3 regions of the Hyphobacterium vulgare genome follow, and region 1 is predicted to be linked to each of the others. Evidence: predicted binding sites of a transcription regulator. Region 1 holds the regulator's gene; each other region holds the start of a gene.
The links. The regulator LexA, encoded in region 1, represses DNA repair genes until DNA is damaged. The targets are predictions, from matches to a motif close to ATGTTCCNCTTGTGTTCC.
Positions count from the first base shown of each region.

Region 2: the regulator LexA is predicted to act here: its motif matches at 5,231-5,248, upstream of uvrA (excinuclease ABC subunit UvrA).
Region 3: the regulator LexA is predicted to act here: its motif matches at 1,742-1,759, upstream of ACFOOR_RS12880 (ATP-dependent helicase).

Region 1 is NZ_JBHRSV010000001.1:55,766-66,286, forward strand. Features, by position in the region: gene lpxA (acyl-ACP--UDP-N-acetylglucosamine O-acyltransferase) at 1-581, shown strand, start outside; gene ACFOOR_RS00295 (LpxI family protein) at 574-1,437, shown strand; gene lpxB (lipid-A-disaccharide synthase) at 1,434-2,597, shown strand; gene gltA (citrate synthase) at 2,616-3,920, opposite strand; gene gltX (glutamate--tRNA ligase) at 3,946-5,364, opposite strand; gene ACFOOR_RS00315 (ComEC/Rec2 family competence protein) at 5,526-7,559, shown strand; gene lexA (transcriptional repressor LexA) at 7,550-8,233, opposite strand; gene trpC (indole-3-glycerol phosphate synthase TrpC) at 8,304-9,104, opposite strand; gene trpD (anthranilate phosphoribosyltransferase) at 9,101-10,120, opposite strand; gene ACFOOR_RS00335 (anthranilate synthase component II) at 10,117-10,521, opposite strand, start outside.
Region 2 is NZ_JBHRSV010000001.1:537,709-548,229, forward strand. Features, by position in the region: gene ACFOOR_RS02940 (peptidylprolyl isomerase) at 1-362, opposite strand, end outside; gene coaD (pantetheine-phosphate adenylyltransferase) at 362-853, opposite strand; gene gyrA (DNA gyrase subunit A) at 934-3,729, opposite strand; gene ACFOOR_RS02955 (hypothetical protein) at 3,903-4,592, opposite strand; gene ssb (single-stranded DNA-binding protein) at 4,685-5,179, opposite strand; gene uvrA (excinuclease ABC subunit UvrA) at 5,308-8,313, shown strand; gene ACFOOR_RS02970 (cytochrome b/b6 domain-containing protein) at 8,348-9,058, opposite strand; gene ACFOOR_RS02975 (helix-turn-helix transcriptional regulator) at 9,157-9,654, shown strand; gene ACFOOR_RS02980 (hypothetical protein) at 9,669-10,521, opposite strand, start outside.
Region 3 is NZ_JBHRSV010000028.1:101,393-111,913, reverse strand. Features, by position in the region: gene ACFOOR_RS12895 (chloride channel protein) at 1-435, shown strand, start outside; gene ACFOOR_RS12890 (CPBP family intramembrane glutamic endopeptidase) at 459-1,085, opposite strand; gene ACFOOR_RS12885 (MarR family winged helix-turn-helix transcriptional regulator) at 1,179-1,697, shown strand; gene ACFOOR_RS12880 (ATP-dependent helicase) at 1,798-4,092, shown strand; gene ACFOOR_RS12875 (hypothetical protein) at 4,089-5,165, shown strand; gene ACFOOR_RS12870 (hypothetical protein) at 5,308-5,934, shown strand; gene ACFOOR_RS12865 (50S ribosomal protein L11 methyltransferase) at 6,058-6,921, shown strand; gene ACFOOR_RS12860 (hypothetical protein) at 7,014-7,172, opposite strand; gene ACFOOR_RS12855 (aminopeptidase P family protein) at 7,317-9,146, shown strand; gene ACFOOR_RS12850 (hypothetical protein) at 9,110-9,688, shown strand; gene ligA (NAD-dependent DNA ligase LigA) at 9,764-10,521, opposite strand, start outside.

The sequences.
Region 1 (10,521 bases):
ACTTCAAGTACAAGGGCGAGAAGACCCATCTCAGGATCGGTAATCGCAACATCCTGCGCGAACATGTGACGATGCATGCCGGGACCGGTGTCGGCCGCGGTGAGACCCGGGTCGGCGACGACGGATTCTTCATGGTCGGCGCCCACATTGCGCATGACTGCATCGTCGGCAACAAGGTGACGATGGCCAATCACGCCACGCTCGGCGGACATTCGACGGTCGGGGAATTCGCCGTTCTCGGCGGGCTTTCGGGCGTGCACCAGCACTCCAGGATCGGTCGTCATGCCTTCATCGGAGGCATCACCGCCGTCGTGTCAGACATCATTCCCTACGCGATCGCGCACGGAGCGCATGCCCGTCTCGACGGGCTTAACGTGATCGGATTGAAGCGTCGCGGGTTCGACCGCCAGACAATACATGCGATGCGCGCCGCCTATATCGAGTTGTTCCAGGGGGAAGGCGTGTTTGCCGCGCGCGTGCAACGCGTCGAGGACACGTATTCGGACTACGCCCCGGTGCGCGAAATCCTCGATTTCATCAATGCCGAGTCAAGCCGCCCGCTCTGCCATCCCCATGCCTGAGACCGCCCATCGCTGGACGCGCCTCGGCGTGATCGCCGGTGGTGGTCAATTGCCGCTCAGCGTGGCGGAAGCCGAGCGCTCGGGCGGGCATCCCCCCTTCGTGCTGCAGGTCGACGGTTTTGCGGATGCCGACTTTTCCGGCTTCGACACCGTCAGCGTTCCGGTCACGTCGATCGGCCGCGCCCAGAAGCATCTGAAACAGGCGGGCTGCGACGCGGTATGTTTCGCGGGGGTGGTGAAACGCCCCGACCTTTCGGCGCTGACCGGACTCGATGCGACGTCGGCGATGTTGCTGCCCGCCTTTCTGCGTGCCGCGAAACAGGGCGATGATGCATTGTTGCGCGTGCTTCTCGGATCCTTCGAGAACAAGGGCTTCCGTGTCGTCGGGGCTGACGACGTGATGCAGGCCGCCACGCCGGACGCCGGAACGCTCGGCACGATCGAGCCGTCGGAAGATGACATCGCCGATGCGCGAAAGGCGATTTCGATCGCGCACACGATCGGCGCGCTGGATGTCGGGCAGGGGGCGGTTGTCTGCCGCGGCCTCGTTCTCGCCGTCGAGGCGCAGGAAGGTACCGACGCGATGCTCGCGCGGGTGGCGTCGCTGCCGGAAGAGATCCGGGGCAATGGCAAGGCGCGCAGGGGTGTTCTGGCCAAGGCTCCGAAGCCGGTTCAGGAGCGGCGGATCGACCTGCCGGTCGTGGGCGTGAAGACGATTGAAGGCGCCGCCGCGGCCGGATTGGCCGGGATCGCGGTTGAAGCGGGCGGCGCATTGCTGGTGGACCGCGAGGCGACCCTGCGCGCGGCCGATGCGGCCGGCCTGTTTCTGATCGCGGTGTCCGTGGACGGCGAATGACCCGGCCGGCACGCATTCTCCTGGTCGCGGCGGAATCGTCCGGAGACCGTCTGGGAGCCGGACTGATCCGGGCCCTGAGAGCCGCCTGCAATGATCGTGAACTGGAATTCTTCGGGACCGGCGGAAGCGCAATGGCCGCCGAGGGTTTCGTTTCGACCTTTGACATCGCCGAACTGTCCGTGCTCGGCCTTTTCGAGGCGGTGTCGGCCTATCCCCGCGTCGTCAAGCGCGCCGACGATGTGGCCGATCTGGCTGAACGGGTCCGGCCGGACGTCGCTGTGCTGATCGACTCCTGGGGCTTTACCTTGCGTGTCGCGCAGCGTCTGAAAAAGCGCCTGCCCGATCTGCCGGTCGTCAAATATGTCGGCCCCCAGATCTGGGCGACGCGCGCCGGCCGCGCCAAGACGCTGGCCGCAACGGTCGACCGCCTTCTGACCATACACAGCTTCGATGCCCCGATGTTCGAGGCCCATGGCCTCAAGACGACCTTCGTCGGCAATCCGGCGCTTGAACGGGAATGGGATGGTGATGGCGACGCTTTCCGCACCCGCCATGGCATTGCGCCAACCGCGACCGTGCTCAGCGTCCTGTTCGGAAGCCGGTCCGCGGAATTGAAAAGCATCTACGAACCCTTTGTGCAGGCTGTGGACATCCTCCGCCGCAACAATCCTGACCTCGCCGTGATCACGCCACTCGCAGGACCGATCGACGCCGTCGCGCGCGAACGGATCGCCAGCGATCCGCGCATGCAGGGGGTTGTCCTGTGCAGCGAGGACGAAAAGTCCGACGCTTTCGCTGCGACCGATCTGGCGCTCGCCTGTTCCGGCACGGTCACGACCGAACTGGCCGCGCTCGGCGTACCGGCCGTAATCGGCTACCGGCTCGGCTGGATGACCTGGTTCCTGTTGCGCGCGTTTCTTTTGCGCGCGAAATATATCGCGTTGGTCAATCTGGCCGCCGATGAGGAATTGCTTGCCGAACGGGTCCAGACCCAGACGACCGGTCCGAAGCTGGCGCGGGAATGCCAGGCCTGGCTCGACGACCCGGCGCGCCGTGCAGACGTCTCGCGCAAGCTGATCGCAACGACGAAGCAGATGCGTGGAGACGGAAAGGCCGCGCATCGCGCGGCCTCCGTGGTGTGCGAATACCTGCCGGACTAGGTCCGGCGGACTTCGCGATCAGCGCTTGTCCAGCGGGATGTAGTCGCGTTCCGGCGAACCGGTGAAGAGCTGGCGCGGTCGGCCGATCTTCTGCGACGGGTCTTCCAGCATTTCGGTCCACTGCGCGATCCAGCCAACCGTGCGGGCCAGCGCGAACAGCACCGTGAACATCGAGGTCGGGAAACCCATCGCGCGCAGCGTGATCCCCGAATAGAAGTCGATGTTCGGGTAGAGCTTCTTTTCAACGAAATACGGATCCTCGAGCGCGATCTTTTCCAGCTCCAGCGCGACGGCGAGGAGCGGGTCATTCGTTACACCGAGCTCGTTCAGCACTTCGTGGCAGGTTGTCCGCATCACCTTCGCGCGCGGGTCGTAATTCTTGTAGACGCGGTGTCCGAAGCCCATCAGGCGGAACGGGTCATTCTTGTCCTTGGCTCGCGCAACGAATTCCGGGATGCGCGAGACATCGCCGATTTCCTCGAGCATGGTCAGCGCGGCTTCGTTTGCGCCGCCATGTGCGGGACCCCAAAGCGAAGCAATGCCCGCTGCGATACAGGCGAACGGATTGGCACCCGACGAACCGGCCAGGCGCACGGTCGAGGTCGAGGCATTCTGTTCGTGGTCGGCGTGCAGGATGAAGATCCGGTCCATCGCGCGTGACAGGATCGGATTGACCACAAAGTCTTCGGCCGGAACCGCGAAACACATGCGCAGGAAATTCGTCGCGAAATCGAGTTCGTTGCGCGGACTGACGAAGGGCTGGCCCACCGAATACTTGTAGGCGCGCGCCGCAATCGTCGGCATTTTCGCGATCATGCGGTGGCTGGCGATTACCCGGGCGCGCGGATCGTTGATGTCGGTCGAGTCGTGGTAAAAGGCCGACAGGGCGCCGACCGTACCCACCATCACCGCCATCGGGTGCGCGTCGCGGCGGAAGCCGCGGAAGAACTGGTCGAACTGATCGTGCAGCATCGTGTGATACCGGATCGTCTGGTCGAAGCCTTTCAGCTCGTCCTTGTTCGGCAACTCACCGTGCAGCAGCAGATAGGCGACCTCTATAAAGCTGGAATTCTCCGCCAGATCGTCGATCGGGTAGCCGCGATAGAGCAGGACGCCCTCATCACCGTCGATATAGGTGATCTGCGACTCGCAGCTCGCGGTCGAGGTAAAGCCCGGGTCATAGGTGAAGACACCGGCATCCTTGTACAGGCTGCGGATATCGACCACGTCGGGACCGACCGAGCCCTTGTAGACCGGCAGTTCATAGGACTTTCCGTCAATCGACAGCGTGGCGCTTCGGGCCGGTTTCGCTTTGCTTTCCATCGTCATTCCCCAATCGTGTCCGATGTCATGCCGTATCGGACGGCAGACAGTGTTCCTTGATGCGTGACAGCGATTCCTCCTTGCCGAGGAATGCCATCACGGCGGAGAGGTCGGGTGCCGGTGCACCGCCGGTGAGGGCGGCGCGAAGCGGCTGGCCGACCTTGCCGAAACCGACCTGCTCGGTCTCGGCGAAGTCTTTCAGGGCCGCGGCGAGCGCGGCATCGTTCCACTCAGGCAGGGCGCCAAGCACGATTGCGAGGCGGCCGAGGCGGAAGCGGGCGTCGTCGTCGAGCGCTTTCGCCGTCTTGCCATCGATTCGAAACGGCCTTTCAGCGTAGAGGAAATAGGCCTGATCGGCGAGATCGGCGAGGCTGGATGCTCGCGTTTTCAGCGCCGGCATCGCGGCGCCCAACCGGTCCCGCAGGACGGCTTCGTCAAGCCTGGGCGGCGTGGCATCCGACAACAGTCTCGAGATCAGCAGATCGACGAGGCGCGTATCGTCGGCTTCGCGCATCGCCAGGCCGTTGATGTGCGCCAGCTTGTCAAAATCGAGCCGTGCCGGCGCCTTGCCGAGACCGCTGAAGCCGAACGCTGTTTTCGCCTCGGCGTCAGTGAAAAACTCCTGGTCGCCATGCGCCCAGCCGAGGCGGAGGAGATAGGCGCGCAGACCCTCGGGCAGATAGCCCATGTCCCGGTATGCCTCGACGCCGAGTGCGCCATGGCGCTTCGACAGCTTCTTGCCGTCCGGGCCGTGGATCAGCGGAATGTGCGCGAACACCGGGATGTCCCAGCCAAGCGCGGCATAGATCTGGCTCTGGCGCGCCGCATTGGTCAGATGGTCGTCGCCGCGGATGATGTGGGTCACACCCATGTCGTGATCATCGACCACGACGGCGAGATTGTAGGTCGGCACGCCGTCGCTGCGCAAAAGGATCAGATCGTCGAATTCCTTCGCCGCCCACCGCACATCACCCAGGACCTCGTCGTGGACGACGACATCGTCTTCGCCGGCCTTGAACCGGATCGTGTAGGGCGCATCGGCCGGTGCGTCCGCCGGATCCTTGTCGCGCCAGGGCGAGCGAAGGGCCCGGCCCTCGGCAAAGGCGGTTTCGCGCAGCGCTTCGACTTCGTCCGGGCTGCAATAGCACCGGAAGGCGCGGCCGCGTTTCACCAGTTCGTCTACGGCTTCGCGGTGGCGGTCAGCGCGCGAGAATTGCGAAACCGGGTCACCGTCCCAGTCGAGACCGAGCCAGGTGAGCCCGTCGAGAATCGCATCAATCGCGTCCTGGGTCGAACGCGCCCGGTCGGTATCCTCGATACGCAGGAGGAATTTGCCGCCGCGGCCGCGCGCGAACAACCAGTTGAACAATGCCGTCCGCGCGCCACCGATATGCAGAAAGCCGGTCGGCGAGGGGGCGAAGCGAGTGATGACCTGATCGTTCAACTATTGCACCTGCGAAAAACCATGCTGCGCTGCGGTGTCCGGATGCGTGATAGCATGCGTGCCGGGACAGGGATAGGGTATCGAATGTGACCGATACACCGCTGCGATATCCCGCAGTGGGGCAGGGTTTGCCGCTCCGGGCGATGCGACGGATTTCACCGTTGCTCGCTCGCCTCGGCTGGGGTGACCTGCCCCTCTCCATCGCCCTTCCGGCCGCCTTCGGCGTGGGGGCGGTGGTCTATTACGCTCTGCCGTCAGAGCCGCATCCTTGGATGTGGTTGCCGCTTTCCGTGGCGGCCACCATGTGCGCCGGATTGGCCTTCGCATCGGCGCGGCGGCAACGTTACTGGCCGATTGCCTTGCTGATCGCGGCGATGAGCCTCGCCGGCTTTGCCCGCTCCGACCTGCGGACTGCGGGCGTCGCCCACACCGTGATCGCCGACAGCGACCGCGCTCGCGTGGTTACCGGATGGATCGAGCAGGTGCAGCGCTCGACCTCACGCGAGCGCTTGATCATCCGGGTCGATGCAATCGAGGGCATTGACATACCGCCTCCGCGCGTCCGTGTGACCGCCTCGCGCGGCGAGTTCGTACCCGGAGACGCAATCCGCCTGCGTGCCGTACTCGGACCGCCGCCGCGGCCTGCCGTTCCGGGCAGTTACGATTCCGGTTTTGCGGCCTGGTTCTCCGGCATTGGCGGAACCGGATTCGCGGTCAGCCGGCCGGAAGCCGCGGAGGTGTCCGGTCACGGCTTTGCGCGGGGGTTCGCAGCGTGGCGCTGGTCGATCGCCGAACGCATCCGGGCGCGAATGCCGGAGCGCACGGGCGGGGTCGCCGCTGCGCTCCTGACCGGCGATCGTTCCGGCATCGACCCGGATGTGGCGGAGAGTTTGCGCGCATCCGGTCTCGGTCACATTCTCGCAATCTCCGGACTCCACATGGCGCTCATGGCCGGCGGCGTCTTCTTTGCGGCCACCTGGGTGATCGCCCGGATCGAGCCGCTCGCTCGCGCGATCGATCCGCGCAAGCCCGCTGCGATCGCCGCCCTGCTTGCCGCCTGCGCCTATCTTCTCCTGTCCGGCGCGGCGATCCCGACGCAGCGCGCCTTCGTGATGACCGGTGCGGTCCTGCTGGGGGTTCTGGCGGGCCGGCGCGCCGCCTCCATGCACATGGTGGGGATTGCCGCGCTCGCCGTGCTGGTCTTTCAGCCGGAAAGCGTCGTCACGCCGGGTTTCCAGATGTCTTTCGCGGCCGCGATCGCACTTGTGGCTGCCTTCAATCTCGCGCGCCGGAGGCCCGCCGGGCCGCGCGGCCTTCTGTCCCGCTTCGCGGGATTCTGGGGCGCGCTGGCGGGATCTTCGCTCGTCGCCGGGTCGGCGACCGGCGGTTTCGCGGCATTCCACTTCCACCGCCTCGCGGCCTACGGCTTCGGTGCGAACCTGGCGGCCATGCCGGTTTTCTCGCTGCTCGTCATGCCCGCCGGAGCGATCGCGCTCCTTTTGATGCCGCTCGGGCTTGATGCCCCGGCCCTCTGGGCCATGGACAAGGGATTGAGCTGGGTCATTGCGGTCGCCAGCTTCACCGAGAGTCTGCCGGGCTCCCTGACCCCCGCTGCGGCTGCACCCGGGCTCGCTTTGGCGATCTATGGGGCGGGATTTGTCTTTCTCGCCGCCGGCCGCGGCCTGATCCGGCTGGCCGGGGCAGCGGGAATGGGATTGGCCCTGATCATCTGGGCATTCGCCGATCAACCCGATGCGCTGATCACGGAGGGCGGAGTGATGATTGCGCGCTTTGGCGAAGCCGAGACCTGGAGCGCGAGCAATACGCGGCGGTCGCGCTTCGCGGCCCATGTCTTCCTCGAGCGCTCGGGCGAGGAACGCGGGCAAAGCCCCGCATCCGGCGTGATATGCGATTACTCAGGCTGCATGGGACGCGCATCGGGGCGGGTCATTGCATTCCCGGACAGTCCCGAATTTCTGTCCGATGATTGCCGGCACGCCGATCTCGTCGTCACGCGCTTCCCGGTTCGCGGGACGGATCGCTCCGCCTGCCAGGCCCGGCTGATCGACGCGCGCCAGTTGAACGAAAGCGGGGCTCTGGCCCTCTGGTTCGGGCCGGACGGACGTCTCGGGACTCAAAGCGTCGACGCGGTTCGCGGCGAGCGCCCGTGGACCGCACGCGGCGATCAGTTGTAGCGGCGGATCAGGCCAACCAGCTTGCCCTGAACCTCGACCCGGTCGGGGCCGAAGATTCGCGTCTCATAGGCCGGGTTGGCGGCTTCCAGAGCGATCGATCCACCCTTCTTGCGCAGCCGCTTGAGTGTGGCTTCTTCGCGGTCGACCAGCGCGACGACGATGTCGCCCGTTTGCGCGGTATTGGCCCGCTCGATGATCACGATGTCGCCGTCGAGAATGCCGGCATCGATCATCGAATCGCCGCTGACCTCGAGCGCGAAATGGTCGCCCGATCCTCCCGCCAGGGTCGGCGGCAGCAGGATGCGGTCGGTTTCGTGCTGGATGGCCTCGATCGGCACACCGGCGGCAATGCGTCCGAGCACCGGAATGTCGACGCCCTGGGTATCATCGGCGCGGCTGTTGAAGTCGGCGCGCACCACATTCGGTCCGAGATCGCGCGCTGGTGCGGAAGCTCCCGCCGAATCCGGCAGTTTCAGCACTTCGAGCGCGCGCGCCCGGTGAGCGAGGCGGCGGATGAAGCCGCGTTCCTCCAGTGCGGTGATCAGACGGTGAACCCCGGACTTGGACGCCAGGTTCAGCGCGTCCTTCATCTCGTCGAACGAGGGCGAAACGCCCGATTCCGACAGGCGGCGGTGAATGAAAAGCAGCAGCTCGTGCTGTTTCTTCGTGAGCATGACTGGCCTCCCGGACGGACGGAACAAATCAGAAACTTCTGAAATGTTCTATGAGTGTTCCGGGTAAACGTCAAGTAAACGCGGAAACGTCCAGGAGCGCTTCGGTCGCCCGGCGCACATCGCCTTGCCGCATCAGGCTTTCGCCAACGAGATAGCCTTTCGCGCCGGCGCGCTTTAGCCGGGCTATGTCCGATGCGTCCGATATCCCGCTTTCGGCAATCGCGAATCGATCGGCCGGGATCTTCGGGGCGAGGACCTCGAAGGTTTCGAGGGACGTTTCGAACGTCTTGAGGTTCCGGTTGTTCACGCCGATCAGCGGCGAGGGCAGGGCGACCGCGCGTTCCAGCTCCTCGGCGTCATGCGTCTCGATCAGCGAATTCATGCCCCATTCTGACGCCGCGGCGATCAGCTCGGCCGCGAGCGCGTCATCGACACTCGCCATGATGACAAGGATTGCGTCCGCGCCCATCGCTCGCGCCTCCACCACCTGCCAGGGGTCGAGCATGAAGTCCTTGCGCAGGACGGGCAGGGCGGTCGCGGCGCGCGCGGCCTTGAGGAAATCCTCATGGCCTTGAAAGCTGGGCGCATCGGTCAGAACGGAGAGACAGGCCGCACCGCCGTCCTCATAGGCTCTCGCCAGAGCCGGCGGATCGAAATCGGCCCGGATCAGGCCTTTCGACGGACTGGCTTTCTTCACTTCGGCAATCAGGGCCGTGCCGGTCGCTTTGAATTTACGGGTCAGCGCATCGGCAAATCCCCGCACGGGCGAGGCATCGCGCGCCGCGGCTTCGAGATCGGCGAACGGCATCGCCGCCTTCCGGCTGGCAATCTCCTCGCGCTTGTAGGCCTCGATCCGGGCAAGCGCGCTCACGCTTCGTCCCGTGAGATTTTCGCCATCGTGTCGAGCGCGGCCTGAGCCGCGCCGCTGTCGATCGACCGGGCGGCCTGCTCCGCACCGTCCATCAGGTCGGCGGCGTGACCCGAGACAACAAGCGCGGCTGCTGCATTGAGGATGACAATGTCGCGGTAGGCGCCGGGCGATCCGGAAAGGACGCCGCGCAGGGCGACGGCGTTCTCGTCCGGCGTGCCTCCAATGATCGCCTCGATCTTGTGTTCGGCCAGACCCGCATCGCCCGGCGAAACGGTGAAGCGGCGGATCTCGCCTTTGCTCAGTTCCGCGACATCCGACGGGCCGGAAATCGACAATTCGTCGAGCCCGTCGCGGCCGCGCACGACCCAGGCCCGCTCTGCGCCGAGATCGCGCAGTGCCATTGCTACCGGTTCGATCCAACGCTCGGCAAACACGCCAAGCAACTGGCGCCTCGCCCCGGCCGGATTGGCGAGCGGTCCCAGCAGGTTGAACACGGTGCGCGCCCGCAACGCCTTGCGCGCACCGGCAACATGGCGCACGGCGGAATGGTGAGCGGGTGCAAAAAGAAAGCCGACGCGCGCCTCGGTCAGCGCCCGTTCGACCCGGTCCGGCGTCGCATCGAGCGCCACGCCCAGCGAGGCGAGCACCTCGGCCGAGCCGGACTTGGATGACGCCGCGCGATTGCCGTGTTTGGCGACGGTCGCGCCGGCGCCTGCCGCGACCAGCGCAGCGGCGGTGGAAATGTTGTAGGTGCCCTTGGCGTCGCCGCCCGTACCGCAGGTGTCGATCGCACCGTCTGGCGCAGTCAGCCCCGTCATGCGGGCGCGCAGCGCGCGGGCTCCGGCGGCGAGGTCGTCCGGCGTCTCGCCGAGTGCGGCAAGCCCCACCAGGAAACCCCCGATCTCGGCATCGCCCGCTTCACCTTCCATCAGGACGCCGAACGCGCCCTCGATGTCCTCCGGCGACGGCCGCTCGCCATGGGTGAAGGCCTGAATGCAGTTCAGAAGCGCGCTCATGCCGCCACCTTCGGACGCACGCCGCAGAACGACAGGAAATTCGCCAGAATCTCGTGACCATATTGCGAGGCAATGGATTCGGGATGGAATTGTACGCCATGGATCGGCCGTTCGCGGTGGCGCAGCCCCATGATCTCGCCGTCCGCCGTGCGTGCATTGACGACGATCTCGCCGGACAGGCTCGCCTCCTCGACGGCAAGGCTGTGATAGCGCGTGACGTCGAAAGGCGAGGGGAGGCCGGTGAAGACGCCCGTCCCGTCATGGGTGATTGCGCTCGTCTTGCCGTGCATGATCGACTTGGCCTGGACGATCTTGCCGCCGAACGCCTCGCCGATCCCCTGGTGGCCCAGGCACACGCCCAGCAGCGGCAGGGTTTCGGGAAGCATCCGGGTCAGCTCCGG
Region 2 (10,521 bases), 480 kb from region 1:
TCATAGAAGCGGGCACCGGCCAGTTCACGCATCCGCGCGACATGGTTCGGTGCGAATTCCGGCGCCATTTCGAGAATGATCCGGCCGTGATCGGTGTCGATATAGAGCAGATTGTCCTGATCGACCGTGCGCCAGGCATCGTCCGGCAGGTCGTAGTCCGGCAGCGTCTCGTTGATCGGCGCAAAGGCCGGGCTCGACTGCATCAGCGCCGCCATGCGGGTGGACGGACCGCCTTCGGCCTCGACCGCGGCGGCCGTGTTTGCCGCTTCGGATTCGGTTTCCGTCAATTCCGCGGTTTCCGAACCGCAGGCAGTGGCGGACATGGACAGCACGAGCAGGCTGACCGGCCAGAATGTCTTCATCACGCGAACTTCTCCATCAGCTTGTCTTGCACGGCGGGCGGAACGAATGCCCGCGTATCCCCGCCGAGGCGGGCAATTTCCTTCACCAGGCGCGACGCCACCGCCTGGTGGCGGGGGTCGGCCATCAGGAAGACCGTTTCGATGTCGGGATTGAGGCGCTGGTTCATCCCGACCATCTGGAATTCGTATTCGAAATCGGACACGGCCCGAAGCCCGCGAATGATGATCTGCGCCCCCACCTCTTCCGCGAAATGCATCAGCAACGAGGAAAAAGGGCGAACCTCGATCGTCGTTTCGCCGGGAATGCGCGCCGCTTCGGCCTCGGTCATGGCAACCCGCTCTTCGAGCGAGAAAAGCGGTCCCTTGCCTTCGTTGATCGCAACACCGATCACGAGATGGTCGACCAGCTTCACGGCCCGTCTCATGATATCGAGATGACCATTGGTCAGCGGGTCGAACGTGCCCGGGTAGAGCGCGACGCGGCGGGGCATGTCGGGCCTCCTTCAGGCTGGCATCCGGCCGGTGCGGACCCTAGCCGCACTCGGCGCGAACCGGCAAGGCGGTCGGACGGCTATTCCTCGCCGCCCGTTTCACCCGCGTCCGGGGTTTCGCCCGCGGCTTCGGCAGCGTCCTCGTCCTCGCTCTCCTCGATCCGGATCACCGAGGCGACATTCTCGCCCTCGTTGAGACGGATCAGGCGAACGCCCTTGGTGGCCCGCGCGGCGATGCGCACCGTCTCGACCGGGAAGCGGATCAGCTGACCGCCATCGGTCACTGCCATCACGGTGTCGTTTTCGCCCACGGTGAAGCAGGCGGCGAGCGGTTCGGGGAAGCGCTTGTCCTTGGTCCAAACGCCCTGGCCGCCCCGGCCCTGACGGAAGTATTCGTAGGAGATCACGCGCTTGCCGAGACCGGACTGGGCCACGGTCAGCAACAGCTGCTCATTGCCCTTCATTTCCATGTAGCGGACCGGCGACAGCGTGATGTCCTCGCCGTCCTCGCCCTCGTCTTCGCCCTCGGTTTCAAGCACCTCGTCGATCGCCTCGGCCTCCTCGTCATCGCTGCGCAATTCGGCGCGGCGCTGCTTGAGATAGGCGCGGACCTCGGCGCGGGACACGTCCAGCGCATTGAGGATCGCCATCGAGATGAGCGTGTCGCCCTTCTCCATCCTGATGCCGCGCACGCCGGTCGAATTGCGGCTCATGAAGACGCGCACATCGTCGACGGGGAAGCGGATCGCCTTGCCCTTGGCTGTGACCAGCAGCACGTCCTGATCGGCGGTGCACAACCGCACGCCGACGATCTCGCCATCGCCCTCGTCGAGCTTCATGGCGATCTTGCCGTTGCGGTTCACCTGCACGAAATCGGACAGCTTGTTGCGGCGCACCGTGCCCGCCGTCGTGGCGAACATGACGTCCAGCTTGTCCCACTCGGCCTCGTCCTCGGGCAACGCCATCACCGAGGTGATGATCTCGCCCTGGTCGAGCGGGAACATGTTGACCAGCGCCTTGCCGCGCGTGTTCGGCGCGCCCTGCGGCAAGCGCCAGGTCTTGGTCTTGTAGACCATGCCGTTCGACGAGAAGAACAGCAGCGGCGCGTGGGTCGAGGCGACGAACAGCGTCGCAACAAAATCCTCGTCCTTCATCGACATGCCGGAGCGGCCCTTGCCGCCGCGGCGCTGCGCCCGATATTCGGTCAGCGGCGTGCGCTTGACGTAGCCGCCATGCGTCACCGTCACGACCATTTCCTCGCGGGCGATCAGATCCTCGTCCTCGATCTCCAGTTCGACATCGAGGATTTCGGTCCGCCGCGGCACGGCGAATTTCTGCCGCGCTTCGCTCAGCTCGTCGCGGATGATCTGGATCACGCGCGGCCGCGAGCGGAGAATGTCCAGGAGATCACGGATCTGTTCGGCCAGGCCCTCGGCCTCATTGCCGATTTCCTCGCGGCCCAGCCCGGTCAGGCGGTTGAGGCGCAAGTCGAGGATCGCCTTGGCCTGCTCCTCGGTCAGTTTCAGCGTCTTGCCGTCAGACAGCACCGAACGCGGATCCGCGACCAGCTTGACCAGCGGTTCGACGTCCGCCGCCGGCCAGTGCCGCGCCATCAACTGTTCGCGCGCCGTAGCCGGGTTCGGCGCGGCGCGAATGAGTGCGATGACTTCGTCGATATTCGCCACCGCCAGCGCCAGTCCGATCAGGACGTGGGCGCGGTCGCGGGCCTTGGACAGTTCGAACTTGGCGCGGCGCGCCACGACCTGTTCGCGGAATTTCAGGAAGGTTTCCAGATAGCCGCGCAGGCCCATCAGCTGCGGCCGCCCGCCGACCAGTGACAGCATGTTCACACCGAAGCTCTGCTGCATCGGCGACCAGCGATAAAGCTGGTTCAGGATCACTTCGGGATTGGCGTCGCGCTTCATCTCGATGACGACGCGCATGCCCGAACGGTCGGATTCGTCACGCAGGTCGGCGATACCCTCGATGCGCTTCTCGCGCACGAGATCGGCGATCTTCTCGATCATCGACGCCTTGTTCACCTGATAGGGAATGGCGTGAACGATGATCGCCTCGCGCTCCTTGCGGACCGTCTCGATCGAGGTCTTGGCGCGCATGATCACCGAGCCGCGCCCGGTCATCAGCGCGCTGCGCGATCCGGCCCGGCCGACGATCTGCGCCCCGGTCGGAAAGTCCGGCGCCGGGACGATGTCCAGCAATTCGATATCGGTGAGTTCCGGATTGTCGAGCAGCGCCAGCGCCGCGTCGACGACTTCGCCCAGATTGTGCGGCGGGATGTTGGTCGCCATGCCGACGGCGATACCGCCACCACCATTGACCAGCAGGTTCGGATAGCGCGCCGGCAGGACCACCGGCTCCTTTTCCGAACCGTCATAGTTTTCGGTGAAATCGACTGTCGCCTTGTCGATATCAGCCAGCAGCGCCTCGGCCGGCTTGTCCATACGCACTTCGGTGTAACGCATGGCGGCCGGCGGGTCGCCGTCGACCGAGCCGAAATTGCCCTGGCCGTCGAGCAGCGTCAGGCCCATCGAGAAGTCCTGCGCCATACGCGCCAGCGCGTCATAGACCGCCTGATCGCCATGCGGGTGGTATTTACCGATCACGTCACCGACGACGCGGGCCGATTTGCGGTACTGCTTGTCGTGGGTATAGCCCTGCTCGTGCATCGACCACAGGATGCGGCGGTGCACCGGCTTCAGGCCGTCGCGCGCGTCCGGGATGGCGCGGCTCACGATCACGCTCATCGCGTAATCGAGATAGGAGCGCCGCATCTCGTCTTCGATCGCGATGCTCGGTCCGCTGTCTCCGCCCGGCGGAATGGCGCCCGGGGTCAGATCGTCGTTCTCGTCGCTCAAGGAGGCCCTCTTGCCGGGTCGCGGCCGGATCTGGAATCCGGCCCTGAAACGGGAACGCCGCGGGCAGAATCGCGCGGCGCTGTTCTGGCCTTGTTTCTAGCAATTCGGGGCATGCGGAGCAAACGCGGGAGACCGCCCGTGTGCAGACGATTCCCGCATTCGCACGCGGCCGGTTACTGCTCGGCGATCGCCGTCGCCAGCGCGTTGATGTTCGCCAGCATGTTCTGGCTGATCGTGTCCTGGATGGACGGCCACTGGTTCGGCAGTTTCAGCCACTCGTCGCGGGTCAGGGTCGCGTCGTTCTGTGCGGCGTAGAAGGCGCTGTCGCCCGAGGAACAGATCCACCAGGGCGAGGTCGTATGCGTGAAGGCTTCGCCGGACGAATAGACGTCCGACAGCTGCGCACGGACCATTTCCGCATCGGTCATCAGCGGGGCGATGTCTTCCTGCGCGAACTGGTCGACCAGGGCCACGGCCTCGAGTGCCGTGGAATCGAGGCAGCGCTGACCGTCATAGATCATCCGCGAACGCGCCAGGAAATAGGCATAGAGCGCCTGCTCCGGTGCGTAGGACGCATAGCGGCGTGCGGCCTCCATCAGGAAGATCGGGGCGGTGTTGTTGCGTTCTTCCCAGATCCGCGACGCGATCTCTGCATCGCGGTCGCGCGGCAGGTCGTGCAGCATCGCGACTTCCATGAACACGTCGCCGAACGCGTCCTGGCCGACGATCATGATGTTCACCGCATCCTCGCCGATGGGCGCATGCATCAGTCCCGGCGTACGGCTGCCATCATCGGACTGAGCGAAGGCCGGTCCGGCGAGGCCGGCGGCGGCAAGGGAAGCAAGGGCGAAACGACGCAACATGAATGAACTCCGTCCTGGATTGTCCGGCACAGTCTAGCAAAAGGCGGGCCGGTTGCCCGGCCCGCCTGCAGTGGACGTGGTCGCGAAGGTGATCAGAACGGAATTTCGTCGTCGAGGTCGTCATTGCGGAAGTCTTCGCGGCCACCACCGCCGCCGCCGGAACGGCCACCGCCGCCACCACCGCTACCCCCGCCGAAGCTGTCGTCGGATTCATAGTTTCCGCCGCCACCGCCGCCGCGGCTGTCGATCATGTGCAGCTCGCCGCGGAAACGTTGCAGGACGATTTCCGTTGTATAACGGTCATTGCCGTCGCGATCCTGCCACTTGCGGGTCTGCAGCTGGCCCTCGACGTAAACCTTGGAGCCCTTCTTCAGATAGTTCTCCGCCACCTTGACGATGTTCTGGTCGAAGATGACGACATTGTGCCACTCCGTCTTCTCGCGGCGTTCGCCCGAGGTCTTGTCGCGCCACTGCTCCGATGTCGCGACGCGGATATTGGCAACCTTGTCGCCCGAATTCAGTGATCGGATTTCCGGGTCGGCGCCCAGATTACCCACCAGGATGACTTTGTTGACGCTTCCGGCCATAACCCCATCTTCTCCATGCTCGCGTGCGTTTCTTGGATGGACGCACGATATTTGTTCACATAATGTTCCGCAGGTCAAACGCCCGCGAGTCGAGGCGGAGTTGAACCCACCGGGGTAGCGAAGTCCACATGGCCGAACCGCTGAAATCCATCCGCGTGCAGGGCGCGCGCGAACACAATCTGAAAAACGTCTCGGTCGAGCTGCCGCGCGACGAGCTGATCGTGTTCACCGGCCTGTCGGGATCGGGCAAGTCCTCCCTCGCCTTCGACACCATCTATGCCGAGGGTCAGCGCCGCTATGTGGAAAGCCTGTCGGCCTATGCGCGCCAGTTTCTGGAGTTGATGTCGAAGCCGGACGTGGATTCGATCGAAGGCCTCTCCCCGGCGATCTCGATCGAGCAGAAGACGACGTCGAAGAATCCGCGCTCGACCGTCGCGACCGTCACCGAGATCTACGACTACATGCGCCTTCTGTGGGCGCGGGTCGGCATCCCTTACTCGCCCGCGACCGGCCTGCCGATCGAGAGCCAGACGGTCAGCCAGATGGTCGACCGGCTGATGGAATTGCCCGAGGGCACGCGGCTCTACCTGCTCGCCCCGGTCGTGCGCGGCCGCAAGGGCGAATACCGCAAGGAATTCGCCGAATGGCTGAAGGCCGGCTTCCAGCGCGTGAAGGTCGATGGCGAGTTCTACCCGCTCGAGGAAGCGCCGACGCTCGACAAGAAATTCAAGCACGACATCGACGTGGTCGTGGACCGTGTCGTCGTGCGCGAGGGCATGGAGCAACGCTTCGCGGAATCGATCGAGGCCGCGCTGCGCCTCGCCGATGGTCTGGCCGCGGCGGAATTCGCGTCGGACGTTGACCTGGCGCGGGCGGACGAACCGGCGGACGGTATGCGCGAAGCCCCCGCCGCCTTCCTGACGCCGGCGGCCGAAGCCGAACAGGCCGCCGCGCCGGCAGATGTGCAATGGGGGCAGAAATCCGGCTACCGGACCGGTGACCGGCTGATCTTCTCGGAGAATTTCGCCTGCCCGGTCTCCGGCTTCACCATCCCGGAAATCGAACCGCGCCTGTTCTCCTTCAACAACCCGTTCGGCGCCTGCCCGGCCTGTGACGGTCTCGGCCAGTCGCTGAAATTCGACGAGGACCTCGTCGTCCCGGATCGCGAAAAGAGCCTCTATGACGGGGCCATCGCGCCGTGGAACCGCGCCACGTCGAAACTCTACCAGCAGACGCTCGACGCGCTGGCGAAGCATTTCGGCGCCGACATGTTCAAGCCCTGGCGCGAACTGCCCGACGCCTTCCGCCAGACCGTGCTGCAGGGCACGCCCGACAAGATCAGATTCCGCTACGAGGACGGCCTCAGAACCTTCGAGACGACCAAGTCCTTCGAGGGCGTGATCCCCAATCTCGAACGCCGCTGGCGCGAGACCGATTCCAGCTGGGTGCGCGAGGATCTCGGCCGCTTCCAGTCGGCCCAGCCCTGCGAGACCTGCCACGGCAAGCGCCTGCGCCCCGAAGCCCTGGCGGTTCGGATCGCCGGTCAGGACATTTCCCAGGCCAGCGAGCTGTCGATCCGCAATGCGGCGGACTGGTTCGGCGGTCTCGAGAAGGGCTTCACCCCGAAGCAGAAGGCGATCGCCGAACGCATTTTGAAGGAAATCCGCGAGCGGCTGAAATTCCTCGTCGATGTCGGCCTCGACTATCTCACCCTCGACCGCGCCTCCGGCACGCTGTCAGGCGGGGAAAGCCAGCGCATCCGCCTCGCCAGCCAGATCGGCTCGGGCCTCACCGGCGTGCTCTACGTGCTCGACGAACCGTCGATCGGCCTGCATCAGCGCGACAATACAAGACTGCTGGATTCGCTGCGCGGGCTGCGCGATCTCGGCAACACCGTCATCGTCGTGGAGCATGACGAGGAAGCCATCCTCACCGCGGACTATGTCGTCGATCTCGGCCCCGCCGCCGGCGTGCATGGCGGCGAGATCGTCGCCCATGGCAAGCCCGAGGAAATCGCCGCCAACCCGAAAAGCCTGACCGGGCAATACCTGTCCGGTGCCCGTGTCATCGACGTGCCGAAAGCGCGACGCCCGATCGACAAGAAGCGTGTGATCCGGGTCTCCGGTGCCACCGGCAACAATCTGAAGGACGTCACCGCCGAATTCCCGCTCGGCGTCTTTACCTGCATCACCGGCGTGTCGGGTGGCGGCAAGTCGACCCTGACGATCGAGACGCTCTACAAGGCCGCCACGCGCCAGCTGAACGGCACCCAGACCGTCCCGGCGCATTACGACCGGATCGAGGGCCTCGAACAGCTCGACAAGATCATCGACATCGACCAGTCGCCGATCGGCCGCACCCCGCGCTCCAACCCGGCGACCTATACCGGCGCCTTCACCCCGATCCGCGACTGGTTCGCCGGCCTGCCGGAATCCCAGGCGCGCGGATACAAGCCGGGCCGCTTCAGCTTCAATGTGAAGGGCGGACGCTGCGAGGCGTGCCAGGGCGACGGCGTCGTGAAGATCGAGATGCACTTCCTGCCCGACGTCTTCGTCCCGTGCGATGTCTGCCACGGCAAGCGCTTCAACCGCGAGACGCTGGAAGTCACCTTCAAGGGCAAGTCGATCGCCGACGTGCTCGACATGACGGTCGAGGAAGGCGCGGACTTCTTCAAGGCCGTCCCCTCGATCCGGGACAAGATGGTCACGCTCGAACGCGTCGGCCTCGGCTATGTGAAGATCGGCCAGCCGGCCACCCAGTTGTCCGGCGGCGAGGCGCAGCGCGTGAAACTGTCGAAGGAGTTGTCGAAACGGGCGACGGGCAAGACGCTCTACATTCTCGACGAACCCACGACCGGCCTGCATTTCGAGGACGTGAAGAAGCTGCTCGAAGTGCTCCACGAACTGGTCGAGCAGGGCAATTCGGTTGTGGTGATCGAGCACAATCTCGACGTCATCAAGACCGCCGACTGGCTGATCGATCTCGGCCCCGAGGGCGGTGATGGCGGCGGCGAGATCGTCGCGACCGGCACGCCGGAGGATGTCGCCAAGGTCGAACGCAGCTGGACCGGCCGCTATCTCGCCCCGCTGCTCGAACGCGACCGCGCCCGGCAGGTGAAGAAGAAGCGGGCCTAGGCCTGTCGGCCCGGCCCGCCCCTCCGCGAGGGCATTACTCGGCGCGCTTGCGGCCGGTCACCATCGACCGGACGAGATTCTCGCCGTGCGCCAGGCTGGACGCGATCACGCCGATCACGTGCAGGCCTGCCAGCGTCAGCGTCAGATAGACGAAGAATTTGTGCAGGCCTTCCAGCCACTCGCCGCCTTCTCCGCCTTCCTCGTGTTCGCCCGACTCCCCGCGCACGCCATGCTCATCGTCATCGTCGTCGCGATCGGCCGCGCGCGGCGCTTCGGACGACGCATTGGCTTGCGCCCCGTCTTCCGGCGCCATGGCGATGAAGCCGGCCAACGGCCCGCGGCCTTCCTCGACCGCGTAGAGCGCCATGCCGGTGCCGGTCGTCCCGGCCAGGCTGGCGAGCAGCAGCAGGATCATCACCGCGCCGGCCGGATTGTGCCCGGCATGGCGCTCGGCCTTGCCGGAGACCAGCCCGCGCAGATAGCTCGCCGCCGCGCCGGGACCGCGCACGAAGCTGGCAAAGCGGGCGTGACGCGTGCCGAACAGGCCCCAGGCGATCCGGATCAGGACCGCAGCCGCGACCGCATAACCGGCCCAGACGTGAATGCCCTGCCAGTCGTCGCCTGAGAAATACGCGGTGAAAACCCCGATCACGATCACCCAGTGACCGATCCGGACCACCGGGTCCCAGACTTTCACCGAGGCCTGCGGCGCGGCGGGGGAAGAATTGTCGCTCGTTTCAGTCATGGCATGCCTCCGTTTCAGAAGGCTGGAACGTCATGCCGCAGGCGCGAGCGCGCCATCTGTCATATGACGTAACCGGCCGTTTCGAAGGAGGATGGGCAATGCCGGAAGACCGCTCGCGCTGGACAACGCGCGCCGGAGGCGTGCTGTTCGCGCTCATTGCCCTCTTCATCGCCACCGATCTGGTGACCGATGGCGGCGAGGGCGTGGGCTGGCTGCACCTCGTCCTGGAATCGGTCGCTCTGGTCTCGGCGGCCGTCGGCGCCTTCGCCCTGCTGGTCAATTTCCAGCGCACGCGGACCGACCTCGCCGCCGCGCGGGCCGAGGCGCTGCGCTGGCAAGGCGAGAACCGGACCCTCGTCCGGGGTCTCGGAGCAGCCATCACCGGCCAATTCGGCCGGTGGGGATTCACACCGGCCGAGACCGAGATCGGCCTGTTCCTGATGAAGGGTTTCAGCCATGCCGAGATCGCGGCGCTGCGCGGCACCAGCGAACGCACGGTGCGCGAACAGTCCCGCGCGCTCTACCGCAAGGCGGGCCTGACCGGCCGCACCGAATTGTCCGCCTTCTTCCTCGAGGACCTGCTGCCGGGGCGGTGACCCGGCTCGCCGCGCTAGACGGTACCGACTGTCTGTGGCGGTGCGGGCGGAACGGCATTCGCCTCCTCGATGGTCAGCGCCGCCTTGCAGGCGATGCCGCGCATCATGCAGACGGGAACGAACATCGCGATGTAGATCACGCTGTAGGGCAGGATGGCCGAACGCCAGTCCTGTGCGACGAGGCCCGAGGCCAGCATCTCCATGTCCACGCCGATGAACAGGAAGGCGATCATCCCGATCATGTACGCCACGGCCATGATGATCGTGGCGATGACGAAACAGCCCAGCAACGGCCAGAACATCGCCTTCGTGCCGCTCCAGGCCGCGCCGAACGCGATCTTGCGGCGATGCACCGCCAGCGCGAAGGCCGGCGATATGCGCACGCCGAACGCGGCCATCACGGCAGTCAGGGCGATGTAACCGACAATGGCGCCGAACAGCACCCCGCTCTCGCCTGCGATCGTTGCCACAACCACCATCAGCACGATGAACGCGATCACGCCGGCCACCCCGATCGCGATCAGGATCGCCAGCATGACGAGCATGGTCAGCAGATAGGCTCCCTCCCCGCCGCCGATACGGAAGGGAAAGATGGGATTGCCCTGTCCGCTCATGAACAGGCGCAGCCAGGCCGACTCCAGCGGAACCATGACCGCGATATTGACGATCATGAACAGCGAAAGCTTCGCACCATAGCTGGCGGAGATGGACATATAGGCCGCGAGATCGTCGGTCGAAGCCGTCTGCATCGCGACCAGTTCCTCGCCCAGGAAGGCCATTTGCCCGACGGCCAGCGCGAGCGCGATCGCAAACCACCAGATGCCGAGGCCGATGAAGGTGGTCGGCCGGGCCTTGAACACGTCCCAG
Region 3 (10,521 bases), on a different contig from region 1:
ACGACGCTGATCGTGTTCGAACTGACGGCGAATTACGAAGCCTCCGTTGCCGTGCTGGTGGCGGTCTCGATCGCCACCGTGCTGACCCAGGCGGCGACCGGCGGTTCGATCTTCCAGAAGCAGATACTCCGCCATGGCTACGATCTCTCGCGGGGGCAGTCGCGGGTCCTCCTGCAGACGATCCGCGTTCGCGACATCATGGCGCCGTTCGAGGGCGACGCCGCCGACATGGATACGGCGAGTGGCGCGCCCAGTCTCTATGATGACGACTATCTCGGCCGCGCCATCGGCCTCATGTCGGCGGAAAGCCTCGACGGCGCGCCGGTACGGTCCCGCGAAGGCGACCAGCCGGTTGTCGGCTGGCTGTCCCGCGCCGACGCCCATGCCGCCTATGCCCGCGCGCTCGCCGAGACGCACGAGGAAGAGCATTTGTAGCCTCGTGGTCTCGCTCGCACGCGTTAGGCGACAAAGGCGAGAATGGGATACGAAATTGCATTTCCCATGGCGTGGATCAACCATCCCGGCGCGATCGACCCGTTGCCGAGCTTTTCGTTGGCAAGTGCCATCAGCCAACCAGCCGTCCCCGGCAAGAGCAGGAATGCGGCCCCGAGAACCGGCGTGAATTCCGGTCCGCCTGGCACCAGAAATATGAGCAGATGGATCCCGCCGAACACAAGCGCGTGGATTGTATTGCCCACCCAGAAACCAAATACGCCGATCAGGCGCTTCGCGAGCACGCCGCGAAACAATATCTCTTCGCTGAGTGCCGTTTTCACGCCCGCAATGATCAGAATCAGAAGCACGGTTTCGGTGCCGAAGCCCTGCGCCCGGATCATTCCGGCGACCGTATTGCCCGCCGATGCGGCGTCACTGAATTCCGGCGAGAAATAGATAATCGCGGTGACAAGCGACCACAGGGCAAAGATCACGAGCGCCAGGCCCATGGACCGCATTGTCGGCAGAATCAAACCGGAATAGCGGAAAAACCCGGCGCGCTTGCGACCCCAAAAAAGCCAGACGAGCAAGGCGATCACGAGCGCAATCGCAACCTGTATGGCAGCGTTCACGACTTCCTGCGTCAACATGAGATCCCTCCAACTTTATCTTGGTATCAAGCTATTATAGTTTGATGTCAAGATTTCTTGGCGGACACTCCGCCTTGAGGTAAAGAAGAGGGTATGTCCCGCGACATCGGATTCGATCTTGTCGACGAGGTGGTGGATGGTTTCAGGACGGAGCGACCCGACCTGGATCCGCGCGCCATCGAGACCGCTTGCCGGATGATTTATTCGGGCCGAGTCGCGCAGGCGCATGCAGAACGCATCCTGAAACGCCACGGGCTCAACTACACCGATCTTGATGTACTCGGAAATTTGCGGCGGTCCGGATCGCCCTTCGCCATGTCGCCAGCGGCCTTGCTTCGTCAGGCGATGATCACATCCGGTTCGATGACTTCGTGCCTCGATCGGCTCGAACAGGCCAAGCTCGTCATCCGGGAGATCCGGCAGGATGATCGGAGAGGTCGAATCGTGCGCCTGACCGACGAGGGCCGAGCGCTGATTGATGAAGCCCTGACCAGCCGTTTCGGCAGTGCGGCACGGGCCGCCGCCTCTCTCACCACAAGCGAAATCGATGCATTGAATGCCTTGATGCGGAAGTTCGCCGACGCATTGAACCGCGAGCCGTCGCAGGATTGAAGCGTCGCTGCACCCCACACACCTGACCGGGCAGACAGCCCCGCGTGTGCCGGTTATGTTCCGCTTTGGATTCGGCGCGGAAACAGCGTAGACCCTGACCATGAATTCCATTCCCCTTTCCCAGCAGGCGCGGCCTGCCGCGCCGGCCGGGCAGGCGTCCTATCTTGACGGGCTGAACCCGGAACAGCGCGCGGCGGTCGAGGCACTCGACGGTCCGGTTCTGGTGCTCGCAGGAGCGGGCACGGGAAAGACGCGCGTTCTGACGACGCGGCTGGCGCACATCCTGGCCACCGGACGGGCGCGGCCGTGGGAAATCCTGTCGGTGACCTTCACCAACAAGGCCGCGCGGGAGATGAAGGAACGGGTCGGACGGCTGATCGGACAGGGCGTCGAGGGCCTGCCCTGGCTCGGCACTTTCCACTCGATTGCGGCGCAGATCCTGCGGCGGCATGCCGAACTGGTGGAGCTGAAATCGAGCTACACGATTCTCGACACCGACGATCAGCTGCGGCTGATGAAGCAGATCATCCAGGCCGAAGGCATTGACGAAAAACGCTGGACGCCGCGCTTTCTCGGATCCCTGATCGATGGGTGGAAGAACAGGGGCTGGACGCCCGACCGCGTGCCGGAAGACCAGAAATGGATCTTCGCCGAAGGCGCGGGACAGAAACTCTACGAGATCTACCAGGCGCGGCTGCAGGTGCTGAATGCCTGTGATTTCGGCGATCTGCTGCTGCACAATCTGACGATCTTCCAGAACCATCCGGACGTGCTGCGGGAGTATCACCGCAAGTTCCGCTACCTTTTGGTCGACGAGTATCAGGACACGAATGTCGCGCAGTATCTGTGGCTGCGCCTCCTAGCGCAGGGCTCGCACAATATCTGCTGCGTGGGGGATGACGATCAGTCGATCTATGGCTGGCGCGGGGCGGAAGTCGACAACATCCTGAAATTCGAGAAGGACTTCCCCGGCGCCAAGGTGATCCGGCTGGAGCGCAATTACCGCTCGACCGGCCATATTCTCGGTGCGGCGGCGGGGCTGATCGCGGCGAACCGAGCGCGGCTCGGCAAGACGCTGTGGACCGAGGACGATCCGGGCGAGAAGGTGCAGGTCAAGGGCATCTGGGACGGCGAAGCCGAGGCCCGCTATGTCGGTGACGAGATCGAGCGCTGGGTCAAGGACGGGCGCAAGCATTCCGACATCGCCGTTCTGGTGCGCGCGTCGTGGCAGATGCGGGCGTTCGAAGACCGCTTCCTGACGCTCGGCCTGCCCTACAAGGTCGTCGGCGGGCCGCGCTTCTTCGAGCGCGCGGAAATCCGCGATGCCCACGCCTATTTCCGCCTCGTGCGCTCATCCGACGACGACCTCGCCTTCGAGCGGATCGTGAATGTGCCGAAGCGCGGGGTCGGCGAAACCAGCGTGCAGAAGCTGGCGCAGGTGGCGCGCGGCGCCGGAATATCGATGGCGGAAGCGGCAAGAATGCTGGTCGAGACCGACGAGATCCGCGGCCCGGCGCGCACGGGTCTCAAGGTCTTCCTGCGCGATCTCGACCGATGGGCGCAGATGGCCGAGACGATGCGCCATGACGAGCTCGCCGAGATCGTGCTCGACGAGAGCGGCTATACCGCGATGTGGCGCGAGGACAAGACGCCCCAGGCCGCCGGCCGGCTCGACAACCTCAAGGAACTCGTCCGCGCGATGGGCGAGTATGACAGTCTCGAAGCCTATCTCGAGCACGTCGCGCTGGTCAGCGATCTCGATACGGCGAGCGATGGCGACGAGGTGTCGCTGATGACGCTGCACGCCGCGAAGGGGCTCGAATTCCCGCTGGTCTTCCTGCCGGGCTGGGAGGAGACGGTCTTCCCGTCGCAGCGCGCGCTCGACGAAGGCGGCACCGCCTCACTCGAGGAGGAACGCCGCCTCGCCTATGTCGGCATCACAAGGGCACGCGAACGCGCGGTGATCACCTTCACCGCCAATCGGATGATTTTCGGGCGCTGGCAGTCAGTGCTGCCGTCGCGATTCGTCGACGAATTGCCCGCCGACCACGCCGATGCGTCCTCGGAAACCGGCTACTACGATTCCGGGCCGGGCTTCGAGGGTTTCGGAGAGCCGGCCAATCCGATGGCCTCGTCCTATTCCTCGCCCGGCTGGCGGCGCTACCAGGCCGCCACGAATGAAGGCCGCAAGGGCTCTCCGCCCGTGATCGAGGGCAAGGCGAAGCTGATCGACAGCGCGGAGTCGTCCTCGAAATGGCGGGCGGGCGACCGGGTGTTCCACGACAAGTTCGGCTACGGCACGGTGAGACGCGCCGACGGTGCGAAACTGACCGTCGCCTTCGACAAGGCCGGTGAGAAGAAGGTGGTCGACAGCTTTGTGAGGGAATTGCCGTGAACCAGCTCAATCCGGGTGAAGAAGCTGTCGGGCGGCTGTTTCCGAATTTCGCCACCGACCCCGACCTCTATCTCTACCGGATCGAACCGATCCAGGGCACGGCATCCGTGATGGTCATGGACGAGGCGGCCTACAACGCTGCGCGTTTCATGAACAAGGACATCGTGTCGCTCGATACGCTCGGTGCGAACATCCCGCTGTTCCGGGTGACGGAGTATGCGCAGGCGCGGACCGCGCCCGCGAGACCCGTCCATTTCATCCTGCATCCGAGCCATACCGGCTCGACGCTGGTCTCCCGCCTGCTTGACGCGACCGGCACCACGCTCGGCGTGCGCGAGCCCTGGCCGCTAATCTCGCTGGCGGAGCTGCAGGACGATCTCGGAACGAAGCACAGCGTCGTCTCGGAACAGGACTACGGCATCCTTCGCGACTCGCTAGTCACGGTCTGGTCGCGTGTCTTCCGGCCGGAAACGACCGGCGTCGTGAAAGCGACCAGCCATGCCGGCCGCGCCGTGCCCGACATTCTGCGCACACACGCCGCGAGCCGGGCGATCTCGCTGACCCTGCAGCCTGAAGCCTTCATCACGGCGCTGCTGGCGCGGCAGAATCCGATCCGCGAACTGCTCGGCTTCTCGATCGAGCGGATGAAACGGTTCCAGCGCCGTTTCGGAGATCTGGCGCAGCCCGTCCACGCGATGACGCCGGGCGAACACGCCGCGCTGGCCTGGCTGGTCGAGCGCCAGGTCGAACACGACGTGCTGACGGCCAGAGAGACGAAGGACCGCGTCATTGATGTCGATTTCGACACCTTCCTTGACCGGCCGGCCGAGGAATTGGGCCGGATCGCCAACCACCTCCAACTCGGCGCAACTGACGCCGCTGTCGAAGCCGCGGCGACCGGGCCGCTGATGTCGCAATATTCCAAGGCGGCCGGGCAGAGCTTCACGCCGCAGATGCGCCGGGCGCTGATGGAAGAGACCCGGCAGGTCCGCGGCGGCGATATTGCACGCGGCATGGCCTGGCTGGAGCAAATCGCCAAGACCAGCCCGGCGGCAGCCGCGCTTCTCGGCTGAGTCTTTTCTCGGCGAAAATTCCTTTTCGATCAGGCGGTAATCTCGAAATCCGCGCCGCGCGCCCGGACACTCGGATCAATTCGCGGGAACCGGCCCGCCGGACACGGCGTTTCTCCGGCAACCAGCTGTCATGGAGACACGAATGACCCGCTCTTTCATGCTTGCCGTTTCGGGATTTGCGCTGGTGAGCGCCGCATGCTCCCCCGGCGACGATGTCACGATGGACGAGACCGACACCGATGAAACCACGCTCGCGCAGGACGTCCGGGACGAAAGCATTCCGGAAACCGAGAACCGCGAAGTGACCTCGCCCGGCGGCGCCCAGTCGATGGATTCGCTTCGCGAGGAGCTCGACAGCGGGACAGTCTACAATGAGGGCGCCGTCGAGGACGAACTGATGCAGGCCGGTACGCCGGCCGGCGACGCGGCCTCCGGTTCGGAGCAAGCCAATTTCGGTCTCGACTACGCTGGCGTGTGGGGCAGCGAAGCCCAGTGCGCCAGTGCACAGACCTGGGCGATTTCAGCCAGTTCGGTGACCACACCGGAAGGCGAAGTCTGCACCCTGACCAATATCGAGGAAGGGGCCGGCCAGATCGAGGTCACCGGCGATTGCCGTTCCGCGGACAACACGTCGACCGGACAGCGCACGATGACGCTGGCGCTGCAGGACGACGGCTCGCTGTCGATCATGGACACGACCGAAGTGACGGTCGAACGCTGCACGAGCTTCGAGGACCCGTCGGACGACGATACGGAAATCGAAGAGTAGACGGTCCCGCACCTGTTCGCGGGACGCGGCGGGCACCCCGAGGGGTGCCCGTTTGCATTTGCGCCAGAGTGGAAATGGCAGCAGAAGACCATTGGACGCAAAGCCGCTGCAGGATGCCCGCCGATGAGCACGATCTGGAAACTCAGCTTTACCGGCCCCAGCGAGCCGCTCTACCGCGCCGCGGAACGGCTTGATGAGGTCGAGCTTTCGAACCTGCTCAGCTGGTCGATCATCGATGAAGACCATGAGACGACCGGCAGTCTGGAATTGCTGTTCGATGCTGCGCCGGACGAGGACTCCGTCCGCGAGGCGACCGGTCTCAAGGATGGGTACGAGGCCCGGGCCATCATCCTGCCGGAAGAGGACTGGGTGGCGCTGTCGCAGCGGGGGCTGCCACCGGTCCTGGCCGGGCGCTTCGCCCTCTATGGCAGTCATGACGAACCGCCGCCGGGCAAGATCGCGATCGTGATCGAGGCTGGTCCGGCCTTCGGCACCGGTCATCACGGCACGACGAAGGGTTGCCTGATCGCGTTTGATGCCTTGCTCGAAGAGGGCTTCAATCCAGTGACGGTACTGGATCTCGGGACCGGGACCGGGGCGCTGGCCATCGCGGCGGCGAAAGTGCTGCCGAAGGCGAGCATTCTCGCCAGCGACATCGATCCGGATTCAACCGCCGAGACGGCCCGCAATGCCCAGAAGAACGGCACGCCGGAGATCGAGGCGATCACCGCGGAAGGCTTCGACCATGTGAAACTGGTCGGAGCGAAATTCGACCTGATCTTTGCCAACATCCTCGCCGAGCCGCTGGTATTGCTGGCGGCGGAAATCGTTGCCGCGCTCAATCCGGGCGGGATCGCCATCCTGTCCGGCCTGCTCGTTGAGCAGGAGGAACAGGTGCGCAAGGCCTATGAGGACAAGGGCGTCACCGTCGACGCCCGCGAGCCGCTCGACGGCTGGGCGACACTGGTCGTGCGGAAGGCCGCCTAGGAATTCACCCCACCCTGGCCCTCCCCTCAAGGGGAGGGAATAGGCAAGGCGATTCTCTCCCTCCCCTCTCAGGGGAGGGTTGGGGTGGGGTATTAGCGGCGGCGGCCTTTCAGACCGGCGGCTTCCAGAAACGCATTCACATCGACCGTGCCGGGGCGGCGGCGGATGCCGGCGCGCTGGCGCGAGCGGTCGAGCTGGTGGTTGAAGGCGTCGCCGCCATTCAGGCGGAAAAATTCGTCGATCGGAGACATGGGAGGACCTCGTTGTGCTGGCGCGGATTAATCCCGTGTTGACCGGTTCCGGTAGTGACGCGTTCGCATGACAGGCTTGCGATTTTTCGCACACATTGCGGACACGCGTTGAAAGCGGCACGGCGCAGGACTAGCTTGCGCGCCATGACCCATTACAGCCCCCAATCCTTCGACGTGAAGGGCGGACCGGAAGACGGTCGCGCCCACCTGCCCCTGCTGCGCAAGGCGCTCGAAACCGCCGGTCTCGACGGTTTCCTGATCCCGCATGAGGACGAGTACAACAACGAATACCTGCCCGACTGCGCCGAGCGCCTGGCCTGGGCCACCGGCTTCACCGGTTCGGCCGGTTCGGCGATCGTGCTGCGCGACGAGGCCTGTGTGTTCACCGATGGCCGCTATACGGTGCAGGTCCGCGAACAAGTCGATCCGAAAATCTTCCAGATCGAGGATGTCAGCGAAACGCCGCCTCATGTCTGGCTGTCGAAGCACGCGAAAAAGGGCAGCGTGATCGGCTATGACCCGAAGCTGCACAGCCCTGATACGCTCGACCGCTTCAAACGCGCCGCCGAAAAAGCCGGTGCGGAACTGGTGCCTGTCGACACGAACCCGATCGACCAGGCGTGGGAAAACCGCCCCGCCGCTCCGAGCGCGAAGCTGAGCGTGCAGCCGATGGAGTTCGCCGGGGAAACCCATGCCGACAAGCGCAAGCGCGTCGGCGAAGCGATCGCCGAGGACGGGGCGGAGTTCGCCGCGATCACCGCGCCGCCCTCGATTGCCTGGCTGTTCAACATTCGCGGCGGCGATGTGCGCCGCAGCCCGCTGGCGCTCGGTGCCGCGCTGATCAAGTCCGATGGCACGGCGACGCTGTTCGTGAACCCGGACAAGGTGACGGACGAGGTGCGCGCGCATCTCGGCAACGAGGTCGCGCTGCGCCCGGAACACGAATTCGCCGACGGGCTGCATGCCCTCAAGGGCCATACGGTCAGCGTCGATCCGGGTCTGGCATCGGCCTGGGTGTTCGACCAGCTGACCGAGGGCGGTGCCAAGATCGTGCGCCGCCGCGACCCGATCCTGCTGCCCAAGGCGATCAAGAACGACACCGAGCTGGAAGGCGCGAAGCAGGCGCATATCCGTGACGGTGCCGCCCTGACGCGCTTCCTGCACTGGCTCGATACCGAGGCGCAGTCGGGCGCGATCGACGAGATCGAAGCCGCGGTGAAGCTGGAACAGTTCCGCACGGCGTCCGGTCAGGTGAAGGATCTGTCCTTCGACACAATTTCCGGTGCGGGCCCGAATGGTGCGCTGCCGCACTACCGCGTCTCGACCGCATCGAACCGCAAGCTGGAACGCGGCACGCTCTATCTCGTGGACAGTGGCGGTCAGTATCCCGACGGCACGACCGACGTGACCCGAACGGTGCCGATCGGCGACCCATCGGCGGAAATGCGCGAGCGCTTCACCCTGGTCCTGAAAGGTCATATCGCGCTGTCGCTGGCGCGTTTCCCGAAGGGCACGACCGGCGGTCAGCTCGATACGCTGGCGCGCCTGCCGCTGTGGCAGGCGGGGCTCGACTATGACCATGGCACCGGCCACGGCGTCGGCAGCTTCCTCGGCGTCCACGAAGGCCCGCAGCGCATCGCCAAGGCCGCTTCCGACGAGCCGTTGAAGCCCGGCATGATCGTGTCCAACGAGCCCGGCTATTACAAGCCGAACGCCTATGGCATCCGGATCGAGAATTTGATCTTCGTGACCGGTCCCGACCCGGTTCCGGGCGGCGAACGGCCGATGATGGGCTTCGAGAATCTGACGCTGGCGCCGATCCACCGCGATCTCGTCGACACGTCGATCATGACCGACCGGGAGCTTGACTGGCTCAACGCCTATCACGCCGACGTCGGGGCGAGGATCGCCCCGCTCGTCGAAGGCGAGGTCAAGGCGTGGCTGGAGGCGGCGACCGCGCCGATCACGCGCTGAGGCTCGTCAAATTCGCGTTGATCGTGGCGGTCGCGGCCTTTGCCGCGGGGTGTTTCTATGCCGATGAACCGCTGATCGAGAGGCGTTTCGCGGACCGCGGGATCGAACCCGGATTCTACACGCATGCCCCGGTCGATCCGGTGACGCAGGAAGAATGGGCACCGCCGACCTGGCAAGGCGAGATCCGCTATCACCGCGACCGGCGCTACCGGGCGAATATGGAAAATTTCCCGCATCAAGGCGTGCGCATGCGCTCGCTCGGCGGGAATGTCTATGTCGCCGAAGTGCCGGACCGGGATGGCGAACCGATCTACAGCTACGGGCTGCTCTTCGTCTATGCGGGCGGGGTGATCGCCTATCACATCCCGTCCTGCAGCGATCTCAGTGAAGCGGGATGGGAGGCGGCCGGTCTCGTCATCGACGAGGAAGGCGCGTGCCGGATCGACGAGCTTGAAACCCTCGAAGCTGCCTTCTCCGCCTATCTGCGCGAACATGAGGGTTCGCTTCGGATCGACGGGATTTACCGAAGGGTTGGGGACTAACCCCCCGTCACTCCCGCGCACGCGGGAGTCCAGATCATTCGACGCATCTGGATTCCCGCGTTCGCGGGAATGACGTTACTGACGGATCAGCTCAAACCACTCGTCCTCGGTGAGGACGGTGACGCCGGCCTCCTGGGCCTTCTTCAGCTTCGAGCCCGCACCCGGTCCGGCGACGAGATAATCGGTCTTGGCCGAGACCGAGCCGGACACCTTGGCGCCAAGCGACTGCGCTTTCGCCTTCGCTTCGTCGCGGGTCATCTTTTCGAGCGTGCCGGTGAAGACCACTGTCTTGCCCGAGACCGGCGAGTCCGCGGCCACGGCGGCGGCATCCTCGACCGTCACTTCCGCGAGCAGGTGGTCGAGCACGTCGCGATTGTGTTCCTCGCCGACGAACTGGGTCAGCGCCTCGACCGCAGCGGGACCGACACCGTCAATGTTGAGCAGTTCGGCGCGCGCGGCCTCATCAGTCACGGCCTTCTCCGCCGTCGCGCGGAGCGACGCGAAGTCGCCATAGGCGCGGGCGAAGACGCGGGAGTTGGTTTCGCCGATATGGCGGATGCCGAGCGCGTTGACAAAACGCTCCGCGCCGATGGAACGGCGCTGGTCGATCGAGGCGAAGAGATTGGCGATCGAGGTTTCGCCGAAGCCTTCCCATTCCTGTAGCGGCGGGGTGATCTCGCCGGCCTCGTTGCGCCTCTTCAGGGTGAAGATGTCGGCCGGTTCGCGCACGAGCCCCTTCTCGAAGAAGAACTCGATCTGCTTTGCGCCGAGACCGTCGATGTCGAACGCCTTGCGCGAGACAAAATGGATCAGGCGCTCACGCGCCTGCGCCG